Regions from separate parts of the Thalassolituus sp. UBA2590 genome, predicted to be linked through region 1. Evidence: predicted binding sites of a transcription regulator. Region 1 holds the regulator's gene; each other region holds the start of a gene.

Region 1 (4,214 bases):
CTGTGAATGAAGCTACAGATCTGGCGAAAACCAATGCAGACACCCTGCTGACGAATGGTCGCCTTGAAGTCATTGCTGATGCGTTATCAGTCTCCCACAAAACCCGCAATGTCATTCGTCAGAACATCGGTTGGGCGTTACTATACAACCTGATAGCGTTACCACTTGCGGCGGCCGGTATGGTGCCGCCCTGGGCCGCGGCCATTGGCATGTCATTCAGCTCACTACTTGTTGTTCTGAATGCCCTGCGACTGACTCGTCGTCCACCTGCACTTACTGCTGAGAGCTGACCATGGATATTATTTACGTACTGGTTCCCCTGTCGATTGCCCTGCTCGCCATTGCCGTTGCCATCTTTTTCTGGGCTGTGAAAGGCGGCCAGTTTGATGACCTGGATTCGCCCGCGCACAAGATTCTGTTCGATGATGATGAGTACCTGAACGAGCGCCGCGAAGATAGCGTTGAGACCAATTCAGACGCGGATTCAGAGTCAGACGGCGAGCCCAGAAAATCCAAGAATGACTGAACCCTTATCCCTCCTTACCGCCCTGCTACTTGGCTTATTTGGTGCCAGCCACTGCCTGGTTATGTGTGGTGGAGTTGCCGCGGCAGCAGGACAGCTGGACACCCAGCACAGAGTCCGGGCTTCACTGCTGTTCAATTTTGGCCGCATTACCAGCTATACCCTTGCAGGCCTGATTGTTGGCAGTCTCGGACTTTGGCTGTCGAGCCTGCACGAAGCTCTGATGATCACACTACGTTCAATCGCAGGCGTTATGCTCATATTAATGGGTCTCTACGTCGCGCGCTGGGCGCTGTGGCTCACGCGCATTGAGCAACTTGGCCAACTGTTCTGGCGCAGGATTCAACCCCACGCTCAGAAGCGGCTGGGCCGTTCAGATCCGGCCAGCCAGTGGCTTCTCGGTATGTTGTGGGGTTGGTTGCCCTGTGGGCTGATATACAGCACTCTGAGCTGGGTAGCAGCTAACGGTCAGCCTGCGATGGGCGCTCTGACTATGTTTGTCTTTGGTCTCGGAACCTTTCCCGCTATTTTATCCGCTGGGCTGGCCTCGGCATCCGTGATGAATATTATTCGGCATCAGTGGGCGCGAAATATTGCGGGCCTATTATTGATCGGTTATGGTTGCTGGACTCTGGCTTCCGTGTGGCAACCTGCCATGTTCGCAGCCGCTTGATCTAAAGTATTAGAGATCGTTCTTGCCTATGAAAACGTCAGTTAATGCTCCTCTGCGTGGAGCTCAGCCTCATTGTCAGACCTGTTCACTGAATGCTCTTTGTCTGCCTCTTTCCCTGACCGAAAGTGATATGGAGCGTCTGGACGACATCATCCGTCGTGGTCGCCCGATCCAGAAAGGCCAACTGCTGTTTCAGCAAGGTACAGAATTTCAGTCTGTATTCGCGGTTCGTACGGGCGCACTGAAGACCTACACCCTGGCAAGTAATGGCGAAGAGCAGATCACAGGTTTTCACCTGGCCAGCGAGCTGATCGGATTGTCTGGCTACAACGCAGGCACGTATCCGCTGACGGCAAAAGCCCTCGAAACCACAACAGTATGTGAAATTCCGTTGCAGCAGCTTGAACAACTGGCGGATGAGCTACCTGATTTGCGTCGTCAGCTGATGACCACCATGGGCAATGAAATCCGGCACGATCAGAACATGATGCTGCTTCTCAGCAAGAAGAATGCAGAAGAACGCGTTGCCTCTTTCCTACTGGATATTTCGCAACGTTATCAGCGTCGTGGTTTCTCAGCGACTCACTTCCGCCTGCCAATGTCACGTGTCGACATCAGTAACTACCTGGGCCTGGCGGTAGAAACCATCAGCCGAGTGTTCACACGCTTCCAGAAAAATGAACTGATCGAAACACAAGGCAAAGAGATTATCCTGAAAGACAGCGACACCTTGTTTGATCTCGCCGGACTTACACGCGCCAACGATGAGTGTCTGCATCAGGCAGAAAGCTGATTTAAATTTTGGCTTTTAGCATCCTAATGAGCACACGGACCGTGCTCATCCTCTTTTCGCTCGCTATATCAGACATTGGTCACAGTGCGCAAATATTTGCTTCCCCCTGAGACCTGCATCACTATGCTTCACGTACTGGGCAGTACTATTGAGTAAACATCTGATAACAGGCGCTGCCTGTACCGGCAGTTATTCAGGTACGCTTATTGCTCCTGATATTGAGACTGCCAAAATTACACCCTCTGGAGTTTCTGATGGGTATAGATGCTGATGATTTCCGGACGTACGTTATTCGTCCAACACTGCAGAAACTGGACGCTAACAGTGCCGACGCAGAGCTTTTACTGCTGGGTACTGCAGCCATTGAGTCTGAGCTGGGCTCATTCCTGAAAACAGAGGGGCAACGCACCTCGGGTATTTACCGGCTGCATGGCCTGACGCACCGGCATATCTGGGATGACTATCTTGCAGATCGGCCAGAACTGGCCAGTAAAGTGCGAGGCATTGCCAGCCAACGGGAATTCCTGGAGAACCCGCACGCTGAACTAACAACAAACCTCGCCTATGCGACCGCTGTTACCTGGCTCGCCTACGTTCGCCACCCTCAGTTCACCCTGCCCCGTGGCGCCAGTGTGGTGCATCTGGCAACGCTCTGGAAAAACTGTTATCACACCCGTGACGACCTGAGCGTACAGGACTTCGTGCAACGCTATGAAGAACTGGTTGAATCCAGTGACGCTGTGGCCTGATGTTTATATAAGCACCGCATTCTGATATAAAGCGCACCCTACGCATGGGGTGTTGTATGTCTGAATTGAACGTGTCTGAATCTGCTGTTTCACAACCTGAAGAAGGCTATCAGCCTGAGATCTTCGATCCAGCGGCCGCTGAGCTATCTGCAGAAGCTACTGAAGCTGCAGCCAATCAAGCTGAACGCAAATCCAGAACCGAATTCAACAAGCTCCAGAAGCGCCTTCGTCGTAACGTCGGCAAAGCCATCGAAGATTACCGGATGATTGAAGACGGTGACAAAATCATGGTGTGTCTGTCGGGTGGCAAAGACTCTTACACCATGCTGGAAATTCTGATGAGCCTGCAAAAGAGCGCGCCCGTCAACTTCGAGCTGATCGCCGTCAATATGGATCAGAAACAGCCAGGCTTCCCTGAGCATATCCTACCGGCTTACCTTGAACAGGTGGGCGTGCCCTACCATATCATCGAGAAAGACACCTACAGCGTCGTTAAAGAGATCATCCCTGAAGGAAAAACCACCTGCGGGCTATGCTCACGCCTGCGCCGCGGTACTCTGTATGGCTATGCAGAATCGATTGGCGCCAACAAGATTGCATTGGGTCATCACCGTGACGACATCATCGAAACTCTATTTCTGAATATGTTCCACGGCGGCAAGCTCAAGGCCATGCCGCCCAAGCTGCTCAGCGACGACAAAAAGCACGTTCTCATTCGTCCTCTGGCGTATTGCAAAGAAAAAGACATTGAGAAGTTTGCCATCGAGAAAGAATTCCCGATCATTCCCTGCAATCTGTGCGGTTCTCAAGAGAACCTGCAGCGTCAGAACATCAAAGGAATGCTGGCTCAGTGGGAGAAAGAACAACCAGGACGCAGTGAAAACATCTTTGCCGCTGTCTGTAACGTTGCGCCATCACAGCTGGGCGATCGCGAACTGTGGAACTTCGAAGGTCTGCAGGACGAACAGGATAAGAGCCACCTGGGTACCCGCATTGACCTTCTGGCGTCGGACGACTGACCCCGCTCAGACTCCGCCGCCAAGCATACGCGTAATATTGACCTGCATGTCGCCGGGCCCCCGGAGCAGCAGGTCGAATTCGTAACGTCGCTCATTCATCATATCTTCCGCCATCGCCTTGAGGCGACAAGCATCCCGCGCCAGGGTCGGCTGCGGCATTTCAATTCTGACCAGATAGTCTTTTTCAAGCGGCTCTACGGCCAGCGTTGATACCGCCGCTGTCGGGGCGCCTGCAATTCCTTTCCGTAGCCATTGTACGAACAGCCCGTGACTGCCATCGTCGTTCATCTTTCGAATCAGACGGATATACCCTTCAGCGTCTTCCGATTTCCATGGGCAAACCTGAGTCACAGCATCGACCCAGACCGGCATCACATAGGCTTCTGACAGCGCATCTTTAGTATCTTGGTTTGAATCTGAACCGTGATCCGCGTGATTATCGGCCAGAGCCAGGGCC
Region 2 (4,214 bases), on a different contig from region 1:
GGTCGTAAGATCCTGCTGGGCCGTATGAAGTCATTCGATGATTTCCGCGCTGTGGTAAACCAGTTCATTAAGAACCACAAAAATACCAAAGAGATGAAGCCGTTCATCAAGCAGCTGAAGCGGGCGATGATTGCCTGGCGTCTGAACACTTTCCGTATTGCGTTCAAAGCACGAAAAGACCGCGACATGGTAGGTGCTGCGTCAGTCGATTACCTGATGTACTCGTGCTACATCGTGATGGCGTTCTTCTGGGCGAAAATGGCGGATGCTGCTTACACTAACATCGCTGAGGGGAAAGACGTCGATTTTCATAAAGCGAAAATTCAGACCGCAGAATTTTATTATGATCGTCTTCTTCCTCGAGCGAAAGCACACAGGAAAATGATGCTAAAAGATCCGAAGTCTCTGATGCAGATGGATGAGGAGAGCTTTGCTTTTCTGTAAGTGAGATCTGACGATAATAAAACGGCCAGAAAATGCTGGCCGTTTTATTATTCGGGGAATATTAATCAGGCTTCGACTTCGCTTTCATCATCGTCATGCACTGACTTGTCAGAGTAATCATAGAGCGCGATCGAAAGATCAATATCGAGCGTATTCTCATCGCTTAACTGGCGGTTTAGATCGCCATGGAAGCGGGTTGTGGTGATGTATTCAGCCAGACCAAAGTGCGGATGAGGCGTTACTTCGTCGGTGCCTTCCGGGAGTGCCAGTGAGAAGTGAACCTGTGCCGTTGCACCTTTTACTTCCGCACTGGAATTGAGAAGGGTTGCACGTTCCAACATTGGCTCTCGTTCGAGAATCAGGCTGATCAGGAATGATAGCAGTCCGGCCGGTTCTGATATCACTAAAGAGAATGGCATCTGAGTCACGGTTCGAACTGACTTAAGAATCTCCGATTCGTGTAAGAGGTCGTCGAAGAGCTTCGGCAGATCAACAGCGCCCTGGCCCTCGTTAGTGCAATGGCGCAGATACTCGCGCAGGACTGGCATTCTGCCCGGGAGGTCTGCCCCTTCCGGATAGTGCTCTTCCATTTCTGCAAGCAGCCACTTCTTGAACTCATTTGTTGACTGCTGATTCATCTGAGCAGCTTTCTGCTCAAGGCGGGTCTCGAGGCGCCTTACTGTTTCGCGGGCCTTCTGTTGCTCTGTGTACAGCTGCTCCGTGCGCTCGGTGACTTTATTCTCAAGCGATGCCGCCAATTCATGAGCGCGCCGGGTCGCAGACTGCTCGCGGGTTTTATCCAGCATGCAGATCAGAACTTCACGAGGGCGCGATTCACTGAAATGGAGCGTTTGCATGGTGATATCGAAATAGCACTTCTCATTGCGGAAGTTAGCGATGGTAAATTCGCCGTGCAGCCGTGAAATACGACCTAGCAGCAACTGATTGATTTTTTCGCGCTGTTCCGGCCCTTTAAGTCCTCTTACCATATCGCGGATATGTTCCATCGCACTGGGCATGGACTCCAACTCCTGGCGCGTGGTCGCCAGATGCCGTGCAAAGTGGTTGTTACATTGAAGATGGTCAGACTCGGGCAGGTATCTCGCAAAGCCCAGCGACGCGTTGTCAATTGCGACTGTCAGCTGCTCTTTGGTCTCGACCAGTTGTTCTCGGGCTTGCTCGCGCTCCTGAGCATCACTGCGCAGGGTTTCTCGCATACAGTTAATTGCGTTGGCCACCATATCGAGTTCGTCGGATCGTTTATGCTGGTCGTTGAACTGAAGTGGGTCATCCAGATTATTCAGGCTGAAGGTGTGTGCCCACTGGGCCATCACATCTAACCGGCGGGTAATCAGCAGGCGTACCATAACAAGGATGAAAATAGAGACTGAAAAAGTCTTTATAAACTGGGTGCCGATGATGGTGACTGCTTTGTGCTTGAGATCATCATAGAGGCCGGTGTAGTTCACATTCAGGTAAAGGTTACCGAGCTCGTATTCCTGAGAAGCGCTCTGGTGCGTCAGCGGAAACGAATAATGAAGGTCCGCGGCGGCATAAATATCTCCCGCGCTCTGTACCAGCTTCTCACGACTTTCGATGTAGACGTAAACCACACCCGGGAAGTTGAGGATACCGGAGAGCTGAGATTCGATCTGGCGGTTGTCAAAGTTCCAGAGGCTGTAGCTGATACTTTCCTGGTAACTGGCGTGGATCTGATCGAGGTTGCTGCGGTATTGGCTGACACCGCGGCGGTAATCAGAATAGAGTACAAAGCCCGAGGCCAGGACACTGACGATAAAGCTGAAAGCCAGAAGATATGACAGCAGACGCACGCCAACGTGGCTTTTCTGAACGAATTCCTGATCAGTCTGTTTCTGCGGGCTACTCAAGTCCTGTGTCCTGCAATTATGAAAGTTATACTCGTTTTGTAACTATAGGCCAGAAAACAAATTTTGACGACCAGAGATCAACAGGGTCATATTCTCTGGCTTGTTTCGTACATTCTTCGCCGAAAATTGACATAGATCGTGCTTCGCGCCTGTGAACCGTTCGTTGTTGTTTTGTTCTTGATTTGTATCAAATGACGTCAATGTCATTTACGTATTCTGGCTGTGTTTTCTATTGCACAGACATAAGGAGTGCGCGATGAAACTGATGAAAACCCTGATCGCTGGTGCTGTATCAATGGCTTTCCTTCCTGCCGTTCCCGCATTTGCATACGAAGCTGGGGATATTATCGTTAAAGCTGGCGTAATCAATGTTATTCCGAAAGATGGCAACGCCGATACCAGTGCTCTGGTGCCAGATTCAGAGTTGGATATCGATAGCAATATTCAACTCGGGCTGACCGGTGTTTATATGGTCAATCAGTACCTCGGTGTGGAATTGCTTGCTGCAACACCTTTTGAACACACTGCCGAAGGTGATGGTGGGGCGATCGACGGTGCCGATGTTCTGACTACGAAACACCTTCCGCCTACTTTATCAGCGCAATACTACCCTATGGGCGCGGACTCTGCGATTCAGCCATATGTTGGTTTAGGCGTAAACTACACCTTCTTCTTTGACGAAGAGGATGATGCTGGCCTTGGCTCTAACGGACTGAAACCAAGCTTTGGCTTAGCATACAGCGCCGGTGTTGATTATATGATCAATGATAACTGGTTGGTTAACGCTTCTCTCTGGAAAGTGGATATCGACACTGAGGTAAAAGGTGGCGCTGCGGATGGCCTGGATGTCGAGATTGATCCTGTCGCCTTTATGGTTGCGTGCGGCTATAAGTTCTGAGCAGCCATCATGACCAATAAAAAAACCGGGCGATTGCCCGGTTTTTTTTATTGCTATTGGTTTTACAGCACAGGCGCTATAAGGCGAAGCAGGCGCGCAAGAAGCTGCTTCCACCAGCGCTGATCGACGTGAGTAGGGCGACAATGGTCGAGGTCATCAAGCATCATCGCCTCGATTTCAGCAGCGAACTCTTTGTCTTTAATCAGAGCGCCAATTTCGAAGTTGATGCGCAGCGAGCGGTTATCCAGATTGGCACTGCTGACGCACGACCACTCATCGTCAACCAGCAAAACTTTCTGATGAAGGAAGCCCGGTGTGTAAGTGTAAAACTGCACCTGAGCTTTCTGTAAGGAGGCGACATAGCTGCGATTGGCCTGGGCTACCATCCAGTTATCAGAGATACCCGGAAGAATAATCCTGACATCAACTCCACGCAGGCCAGCCAGTTGAAGCGCAGCATAGACGTTCTGGTCCGGAACGAAATACGGGCTCACAATCCAGCAGCGCTCTGTAGCTGTGTTAATCATGTGCGTAAAGAACAGGCTGCCGCTGTCGTAGTAATCGGCGGGACTTGGGTTAATGCACATCACCTTGCGATTGCCCATCACCTGTGGCGATTCCCAACGCAGTACCGGAGTATCACCTGTCGCCCACATCCAGTCTTCACAGAAGGATAGCTGAAACGCCAGCGATACCGGGCCGGACACACGCATGTGCGTGTCACGCCAGTGGCCAATTTCCGGGTCTTTGCCCAGATACTCGATGCCCACGTTATGGCCGCCCACGAAGGTTGTGTGATCATCGATAATCACCAGCTTACGGTGGTTGCGGAAGTTGATGTTGGTCCGGTTGCGCAGTTTGAGTGGGTTAAAGCGAGATACTTCTATGCCAGCATCTGTCATCTGCCTGATGAAATTCTTATCCAGACCACCAGAGCCGATTTCATCATAAAGCAGGTAGACCCTGACACCTTCAGCCGCTTT
Region 3 (4,214 bases), on a different contig from region 1:
AGATCAACGCCTGAGAGCAGTTTAGGCAGGGCTTTGTAGTAATAAGTATCAATGAGTCCATGCAGGGACGAAACGAAAAACAGCGCCAGTTGTTTCTGTCGTGCCTCTGAGGCAGCAGAGATCGCCGGAACCGCGTCCGCCAGCATAGTTAACAGATGCGACTGCCATTCTTCGGCCAGACGATCCACCTGGAGTAGCACGTCACGATCGACAACTTCCGGGTCTGTCAGCGTCATTTTGGGTGGCTGGAACATCAGCTGATAGTAGCCCGGTGAGCGCTGCGCAAACTGAATCAGGTGCCCGGCAAAGTTATAGAGTGCCGAACGCGGGTCAAGATGCTGACTCATCTGCTCGTTAATATCCTGAAACGCCATTTCAAAACCGCGGCGACGGGTGAAAACGAACAGAGATTCTTTGTTAGGGAAGTAGTTATAGATGTTGCTTGCTGTCATCCCGAGTTGAGATGCCAGTTTTCGCATCGACAGATGATGAAAGCCAACCTCAGCCATCACGTGCGACGCGCTGTCCATAATTCGTTCGCGCTGCGCGGCAATTTCTTCCGGTGTAAACGGCTTTTTAGGCATAGCTGACCCCAAATGCTCCAATCATGTACGCATGTTTATTAGAATTTTTCGCTGCACTTCATGTACATAGTCAGGAAAGCGACTATAAAACGATCAATCATTGATAAAATCAAGGCCATTAGAGGCCTAACCTCAACAATCCCCCACACTTTAAGGGACTATCCTGTCCAGCACCAGACCAAACCCGCCAAATTCCTCATCAGGCTGTTGGCAGCATCCATCAGTAACCGACTAAGAGACGTTTGAATCTACCCGTGATTTGATTCAGGACAAGATGCCCGGCTGATCGCAAGCGTATTCTTCTGCTAATTCATCGTCACTTACTTCTTCAATACTTATTCAAATATTCAAAAAACAGGCCAGCACATGTCGCAACACCTTACCTGGGACCCACTGATGATCCAGCGTTATAACCGCGCCGGGCCGAGATACACCTCTTATCCTACAGCGGTGGAATTTACACCGGCGACATCTGATGCCTGTGAGCGCTCCGCGCTGGCTGCTGACTCTGATAAACCACTATCGCTCTACTTTCACATCCCTTTCTGCCGTCACGTCTGTTACTACTGCGGCTGCAACAAAATAGTGACAAAACACAGAGACCGCGCAGAAGCCTACCTGGCAGAGCTTTACCGTGAAATCGATCTGAAAGCGGCATTGGTTGACCGCTCACGTCCGGTTGAGCAACTGCACCTGGGGGGCGGCACGCCAACGTACCTGAGTGATGATCAGTTGCGACAACTGATGACATACGTTCGTCAGAGGTTCAGCCTTCAGGATAACGAGAGTTCAGATTTCTCGATTGAAATTGACCCTCGAGAGCTGGGCCCTGACACCCTGAAGACCCTACGGGACCTAGGCTTTAACCGCGTCAGCTTTGGTGTTCAGGATCTGAACGAGCGTGTGCAGATTGCTGTGAACCGTGTTCAGCCAGAGGAAATGATTGAGGCTGTGATGCGAGACGCGCGGGCGCTGGGGTTCAGGTCTATTAATATTGATCTTATCTATGGTTTACCTCACCAGACCCGATCAACCTTTGCCGAGACACTGGAGCGCATCATCGATATGCGCCCGGACAGACTCTCCATCTTTAATTACGCTCACCTGCCAGAGCGTTTTATGCCTCAGCGTCGCATTAACTCAGAGGACCTCCCGGATGCGCCTGAGAAGCTGGCCATCTTCGGTACGGCCATCACCAGGCTCGATCAAGCGGGCTATCAATACATAGGTATGGACCACTTCGCCCTACCGGACGATGAGCTGGCCATTGCTCAACAGAAAGGCAAGCTACACCGTAATTTCCAGGGCTACACCACTCATGGTAACTGTGACCTGATCGGCTTCGGCGTGTCTTCCATCAGTCAGATTGGCTCTTCTTTTTTCCAGAACCAGACGGACCTGGGCAACTGGGGCGAGCAACTCAACAAGGGGCTGCTTCCAACGATGCGGCAAGTTTCATCAACCACAGACGACCTGATCAGAAAGACAGTCATTATGAGCCTGCTCTGTCATCTGACGGTTAAGTTCGATGATCTGAATACACTCTTTGCCATCGACAGCCGCTCCTATCTGAGTCGCTCGACAGAACAATTGCGTGAAATGGAAAAGGATGGACTGGTGACGGTTACGAGTGAAGCCATCAGTGTTACCAATGCCGGACGCCTGATGGTCCGTCAGGTATGTATGGCGTTTGATGCATACCGGGATGAGAACGAAACTCGGCGGTTTTCTAAGGCCATCTGAATCGCTTTATCGCCCTGCCAGAGCTATGTATCGAACGATGTATCGAGCGATGTGGCACCAGACCTACTCTGGCTGCCACAAACGCCAGTGGTGATCGACGTACTCAAGGTAAAGGGTCGCTTCAAAGGGCTTTTCTTCGGACTCCATAGCGCGCCTGAGAGGTCTTGCACGCCTGAAGACCGGCTCGCTGATCCAGCCTGCCAGACCGTCGACAAACCACCGGATATTTACTTCAACAAACCAGCGAGCATCACGCTCGATCGGATCCGTCATCGTCACCAGCGACTTTATACGCCGTGTACCGTATGACACCCCAGCACCTGCGTCATCTAACCAGTAGTAACGCCAGCCAACGACCACACGCTTGCGCCCCTTTTCTATCTCTTCGGTGGATATGCGCCTCTCCCGCCCAATCAACGCCATCTCAAAGAGTTCAGCCAGCTGACTGGCCTCAGCGCTGCGATCTGACTGCGATAGAGTCAATGGCAGGGACGCTGGTTTCCAGTATAAAGTTTCACCTGCATAATCACGATTGAGCACCTCAATCGCTGCTTCCGGACTGATATAAGGGACGGCGTGTGAAGACGCACAGAAAAACAATAAAAATATCTGTAACAAAGGTTTCATAATTACCTCCATGCACTTAGGATAGCCGCTTTCTGACAGGCCACACGAGAGGTAAGGTTCTGCACGGAAATGTCATCCGTTTGTCACAGAACTGTTATAAATTCCGGCGTGAAAAAAGAAACAGGAAAACACATGGCACAGTCTAATGCCCAACTGAGAGCCACTGAACCAGCAACCGGCATGGTGGCACGCATTACTTCAGATCCGCGTGAGATTCGTCAGGCGCTTGAGCTGCGATACCGTGTTTTTGCCGAAGACATGGGTGCAGACGTTCAGGGCGCAGACATGGGCATCGATAAAGATCGCTTCGATGACATCTGCATGCACCTGATCGTAAAGGACAACGAGACGGATACCATTGTGGCCTACAGCCGTATCCTGACCAATGACCTGGCAGCACGCGCCGGCGGCTTCTATTCGTCTACCGAGTTTGATCTGAGTCAAGTCCTGAAGCCGGGCAAGACGTACATGGAAATCGGTCGTACCTGTGTTGATCCCGATTTCCGCACCGGGGCCGCCATTGGCTACCTCTGGGGATTCCTCGCCGAGTACATGGAAGTCAATCGCATCGACTATCTGATGGGGTGTTGTTCAATTCCTGTATCTGGTGGTTTCGAGCAGGCCAACGCCATCATGGATCATCTGCGTGAAAAACATATGACCCCTGATAACCTGCGCGCTGTGCCAAAAATTCCGGTACCTGCGACCAGCACCGAACTCGACGGGAAGTCTCTGGTGCCGTCATTGCTGAAGGCCTACCTGAGAATTGGCGTAAAAATCTGTGGTGAACCGTACCTGGATGCAGACTTCGGAGTCGCCGACGCTATGATTCTGCTGCGCCGGGAAGATATGAACTACCGCTTCCTCAGCCGCATTCTGCGCGGCTGAAGAATCAGACAGTGGGGCTAATTGCCCCCTGTCTTTCAATTGGTCATTAACGACCGGATAGAGGCGAGATCAACCGTTTCGCTGTAACGATTCCGTCCACCCGCTTTAGCGGCATACAAGGCTTCATCTGCCGCCTCAATTAACGCATCCATACTGTCTGACGAAGACGGCTCCGCCCAGGCTAATCCCATACTTACCGTTAGGATGTCGCTCGTATCTGACGCTTCGTGAGGCATTGCTGCTTCGGTCAGCGACGACCGGATTCGGTCCGCAACGACCTTCATGCCGTCAAAATGAATGGATGGCAGAACCACAGCGAATTCTTCACCGCCAAAACGGGCGACCAGATCCCGCGGGCGCTGCACCTGCTCT
Region 4 (4,214 bases), on a different contig from region 1:
CCAATGAAAAGCGGTCTGGCTTTTCCTTAAAGTAGGGAGTGATTGAAAAAATCCACTTATAGTTAAACAAAAGGAAATAATAAAAGCCAGATTCTGCCAACTGAAGATCAGGCTTTCTTGGATGGCTTATAGAGATTGATGAAGCCCGCGGCAATGATTAACGAGGCGCCCAGCCAGGTCGTCCACATCGGGATCTCATCCCAGATAAGCCAGCCCATCAACGCGCCATAGAGAACAGCGCTGTAGGCATAAACCCCCACCTTACCTGTGGGCGCCGTGCGGTAGGCTCGGGTCAGGGCCAATTGGCCGAGCGTGGCCACAAGGCCGAGAAGAAGTATCCAGCCCCAGAGATCCGCTGACACAGGTTGCCAGGTCACGGCCGCCCCGGGGGCACTGACGAGGGCCGCAATGACGCCAAAGTAGAAAACGATCGTCTGGCTGGATTCCGTTTCAGACATGCGTCGAATCGTGACTTTGGCCAGAGCAGCGAGAAAAGCACCGAGCAGTGCGACCAGCGCAATAAAGGTAAATGTGCTGTCGTCGGGCCTGAGAATGCAGGCAACACCGGCAAAGCCGACAAAAACCGCGGCTATGCTGTACTTACCTGCGCGCTCGCCAAGCCACAATAAGCCGATGAGTGGCATAAAGAAGGGGCTGGAGAGTTTCACCAGAAACGCTTCAGTCAGGGGCATGTGTCCGAGCGCCCAGAAATAACAGTACATAGCGCTGACGCCGACCAGCCCGCGCATCAGGTGCCAGTGCCAGACTGAAGTCTTCAGTAAGGTGGTGCCTTGCCGCAGAATCAAAGGCATCAGAATGATCAGGCCAGCCGCGTTGCGGAAGAACACGATCTGTTCTGTCGACAGGCTTTCTGAGAGGTACTTAATCAACGCACCCATGATGGCCAGCAGAGCCTCTCCGCCGATCAGAAATAAAGCCGCTTGTCGCAAGTTTGAGGTCATAACATCCAGAACAGTAAGCCGTGCCCTTGAGCTAAGCCCGACTGACACTATATAGAGAGTGGTAGACGCTACAGCGCGCCGTCAGAGGCGTCGGATTATACGCATGAATCGAGCTGTCTGATGAATTGAATGGTCTTCGGAGTAAGCTTGAGCTGTATCAATGAATTAAAAGTGAATTTTACTAAAGTTATATTTGTAGTTGTTGAAATTTATTAATTAACCGCCATATAGACTCCAGACCAGACACTTAAACAGGCAGCGACATAGATAGCCAAAGAGCTGAATAGCTGAATAGCTGAATGGCTCAATAAATAGTTGCCCAGAGATTTAAACCGAAATCAAAACTCGGTTAGCTCGCCAGCCCTCACCGGGAGCGCGCTAACCATGAGCAGGAGAACGAAACGATGCGTATGGACCGTTTAACAACAAGTCTTCAGAACGCCCTGGCTGAGAGTCAGAGCATCGCGCTTGGTCAGGATCATAATCAGATTGACACAGTGCACGTGCTCCTGGCGTTGTTCGAGCAGACCGACAGTTCGGTAAAAGACGTTTTGCGTCGTTGTGGAGCGAACGTCAGTAACCTCGAAGGGCGCTTACGTGCCATCCTCAGTGATCAGCCCAAAGTGAGCTCGCCGGATGGCAATGTGCAGCTGGCTCCCGAACTGGGCCGCTTACTGAATCTCGCCGATAAAGAAGCCCAGAAGGGCGGCGATCAGTTTGTCTCCAGCGAGATTTTTCTACTGGTGGCGCTGGATGAGCGTGGCCCTTCAGGTCAGGCTTTAAAAGAAGCGGGCGTTACTCGCGAAAACGCTGAGAAAGCAATCAAAGATATGCGTGGTGGAGAAAAAGTGACCGACGCGAACGCAGAAGACAGCCGACAGGCGCTGAGCAAATATTGTGTCGACCTGACCGAGCGTGCAGAAGCTGGCAAGCTCGATCCTGTGATTGGCCGTGACGAGGAGATCCGTCGCACTATTCAGGTATTGCAGCGTCGTACTAAAAACAATCCGGTGCTGATTGGCCCTCCAGGTGTGGGTAAAACCGCCGTGGTCGAAGGGCTGGCGCAGCGCATCATCAATGGTGAAGTACCAGAAAACCTGAAGAATAAGCGCATTCTGTCGCTGGACATGGGCGCGTTACTCGCGGGTGCAAAATACCGTGGTGAATTTGAAGAGCGACTAAAGGCTGTTCTGAAAGACGTCTCGAAAGAAGAAGGGCAGATCATTCTCTTCATCGACGAGCTGCACACTATGGTCGGCGCTGGTAAGAGCGACGGTGCCATGGACGCGGGCAATATGCTCAAACCGGCTCTGGCACGCGGTGAGTTGCACTGTGTCGGCGCGACCACGCTGGACGAATATCGCGAGTTTATTGAAAAAGATGCTGCGCTAGAGCGTCGTTTCCAGAAAGTGCTGGTGGATGAGCCCAGCGTTGAGGATTCAATTGCCATTCTGCGTGGCCTGAAAGAGCGCTACGAAGTGCATCACGGTGTCGAAATTACCGACAGTGCCATCGTCTCCGCAGCCAAGCTGTCGCAACGATATATTGCTGATCGACGTCTGCCTGATAAGGCGATTGATCTGGTGGACGAAGCTGCGTCGGTCATCCGCATGGAGATCGACTCCAAGCCTCAGGAAATGGATCGTCTTGAACGTCGTCTGATTCAACTGAAAATCGAGCGTGAAGCCCTGCGCAAAGAAAAAGACGATGCCGCTCGTAAGCGACTCAGCGACCTGAACGAAGAAATCAACAAAGCCGGTCAGGCGTACGTTGAACTCGAAGAAGTCTGGAAGAAAGAGAAAGCTCTGCTCGAAGGTGCCAGTAAGGCAAAAGAAGAACTCGAGCAGGCCAAACTGGAGTTGGACGCCGCGCGCCGTTCTGGTGATCTGCAGAAAATGTCAGAGCTTCAGTACGGGCGCATTCCAGAGCTGGAAAAGCAGGTGGCCTCGGCTAATGAAGCCGAAACCACAGGCACGCAGGAGTTTACGCTGCTGCGTAACAAAGTGACTGAGGATGAAATCGCCGAAGTGGTCTCTAAGTGGACCGGCGTGCCCGTGACCAAAATGCTGGAAGGCGAGCGCGAGAAGCTGTTGCGCATGGAAAACGTGCTGCACGACTCTGTGGTTGGTCAGGATCAGGCGATTTCGGCGGTCTCGAATGCAGTGCGCCGCTCACGTGCGGGGCTCTCTGACCCGAATCGCCCGAACGGCTCGTTCCTGTTCCTTGGGCCAACCGGGGTAGGTAAAACAGAGCTGTGTAAAGCGCTGGCCGGTTTTCTATTCGACAGCCGTGACGCCATGATCCGTATTGATATGTCGGAATACATGGAGAAGCACTCGGTAGCTCGCTTAATCGGCGCGCCTCCGGGCTATGTTGGCTACGAAGAAGGTGGATACCTGACCGAAGCCGTGCGTCGCAAACCCTACTCGGTCATCCTGCTGGATGAAGTCGAGAAGGCGCACCCGGACGTCTTCAATATCCTGCTTCAGGTGCTGGACGACGGACAGCTGACTGACGGTCAGGGCAGACGTGTCGACTTCAAAAACACCGTACTGGTGATGACGTCGAACCTGGGCTCGGATCTTATTCAGACCATGGCCTCAGATAGCGGCAGCGATTATGAAACGATGCGTGATGCAGTGATGGAAGTCGTGGGCAGTCATTTCCGCCCGGAATTCATCAACCGTATCGATGAAGCTGTGGTGTTTCATCCACTGGAGAAAGATCAGATCCGCGGCATTGCGGACATTCAGTTGCACATGCTGCATGAACGCTTACGCGAGCGCGATCTGTCTCTGGAGCTGACGGATGCTGCTACTAGCAAGCTGGTGGATGTAGGGTACGACCCCGTGTTTGGTGCGCGTCCTCTGAAGCGTGCGATCCAGCGCTGGATAGAAAACCCATTAGCACAGGATATTCTATCGGGTCGCTTTATGCCGGGCAGCACCATTGTCGCGGATGTAGAGAATGATGAATTTATATTCTCCGCACGAGAAGGCTGATCGCTGAGGTCGTAAAAGCCTGACAAGTCCTGACGCTAACCAGCACCCCGGTGCTTTGTGTCCCCTGACAGGCCAGGGAGCGGCCTGTATACTTGCCGATATCTATACTGGGTATCGGCTTTTTTATAGGGATTCATGATGTTGAGCGTACGTTTTTTCTCCTCTTTATTGGTCGTTGTGTCTGCAGCAGTGTTGTCAGCCTGTGCCGGTACTACTTCGCAACTCGATCTGGCCGCAAGTACAGACCTGC

Evidence for each region. The regulator FNR, encoded in region 1, switches genes on or off when oxygen is low (the NO sensors DNR and NnrR bind a similar motif). The targets are predictions, from matches to a motif close to TTGATNTANATCAA.
Region 2: B2067_RS08830 (OmpW/AlkL family protein) is a predicted target of FNR. The motif match lies at 2,511-2,524, and genes of this name have one in related genera.
Region 3: hemN (oxygen-independent coproporphyrinogen III oxidase) is a predicted target of FNR. The motif match lies at 844-857, and genes of this name have one in related genera.
Region 4: clpB (ATP-dependent chaperone ClpB) is a predicted target of FNR. The motif match lies at 1,110-1,123, and genes of this name have one in related genera.

Annotation. Positions count from the first base shown of each region.
Region 1 covers NZ_DDKU01000004.1:34,084-38,297, forward strand. Annotated here, with positions in the region: gene B2067_RS00390 (heavy metal translocating P-type ATPase) at 1-290, shown strand, start outside; gene ccoS (cbb3-type cytochrome oxidase assembly protein CcoS) at 293-526, shown strand; gene B2067_RS00400 (sulfite exporter TauE/SafE family protein) at 519-1,196, shown strand; gene fnr (fumarate/nitrate reduction transcriptional regulator Fnr) at 1,225-1,989, shown strand; gene B2067_RS00410 (hypothetical protein) at 2,244-2,738, shown strand; gene ttcA (tRNA 2-thiocytidine(32) synthetase TtcA) at 2,795-3,757, shown strand; gene B2067_RS00420 (hypothetical protein) at 3,764-4,214, opposite strand, start outside.
Region 2 covers NZ_DDKU01000096.1:10,567-14,780, forward strand. Annotated here, with positions in the region: partial or broken gene B2067_RS08820 (acyl-CoA dehydrogenase C-terminal domain-containing protein) at 1-444, shown strand, start outside; gene B2067_RS08825 (hypothetical protein) at 510-2,333, opposite strand; gene B2067_RS08830 (OmpW/AlkL family protein) at 2,590-3,231, shown strand; gene cls (cardiolipin synthase) at 3,294-4,214, opposite strand, start outside.
Region 3 covers NZ_DDKU01000119.1:2,036-6,249, reverse strand. Annotated here, with positions in the region: gene B2067_RS10560 (TetR/AcrR family transcriptional regulator) at 1-584, opposite strand, end outside; gene hemN (oxygen-independent coproporphyrinogen III oxidase) at 951-2,327, shown strand; gene B2067_RS10550 (hypothetical protein) at 2,391-2,954, opposite strand; gene B2067_RS10545 (GNAT family N-acetyltransferase) at 3,087-3,842, shown strand; gene B2067_RS10540 (GGDEF domain-containing response regulator) at 3,878-4,214, opposite strand, start outside.
Region 4 covers NZ_DDKU01000118.1:2,749-6,962, forward strand. Annotated here, with positions in the region: gene B2067_RS10465 (DMT family transporter) at 108-962, opposite strand; gene clpB (ATP-dependent chaperone ClpB) at 1,367-3,964, shown strand; gene B2067_RS10475 (protease complex subunit PrcB family protein) at 4,103-4,214, shown strand, end outside.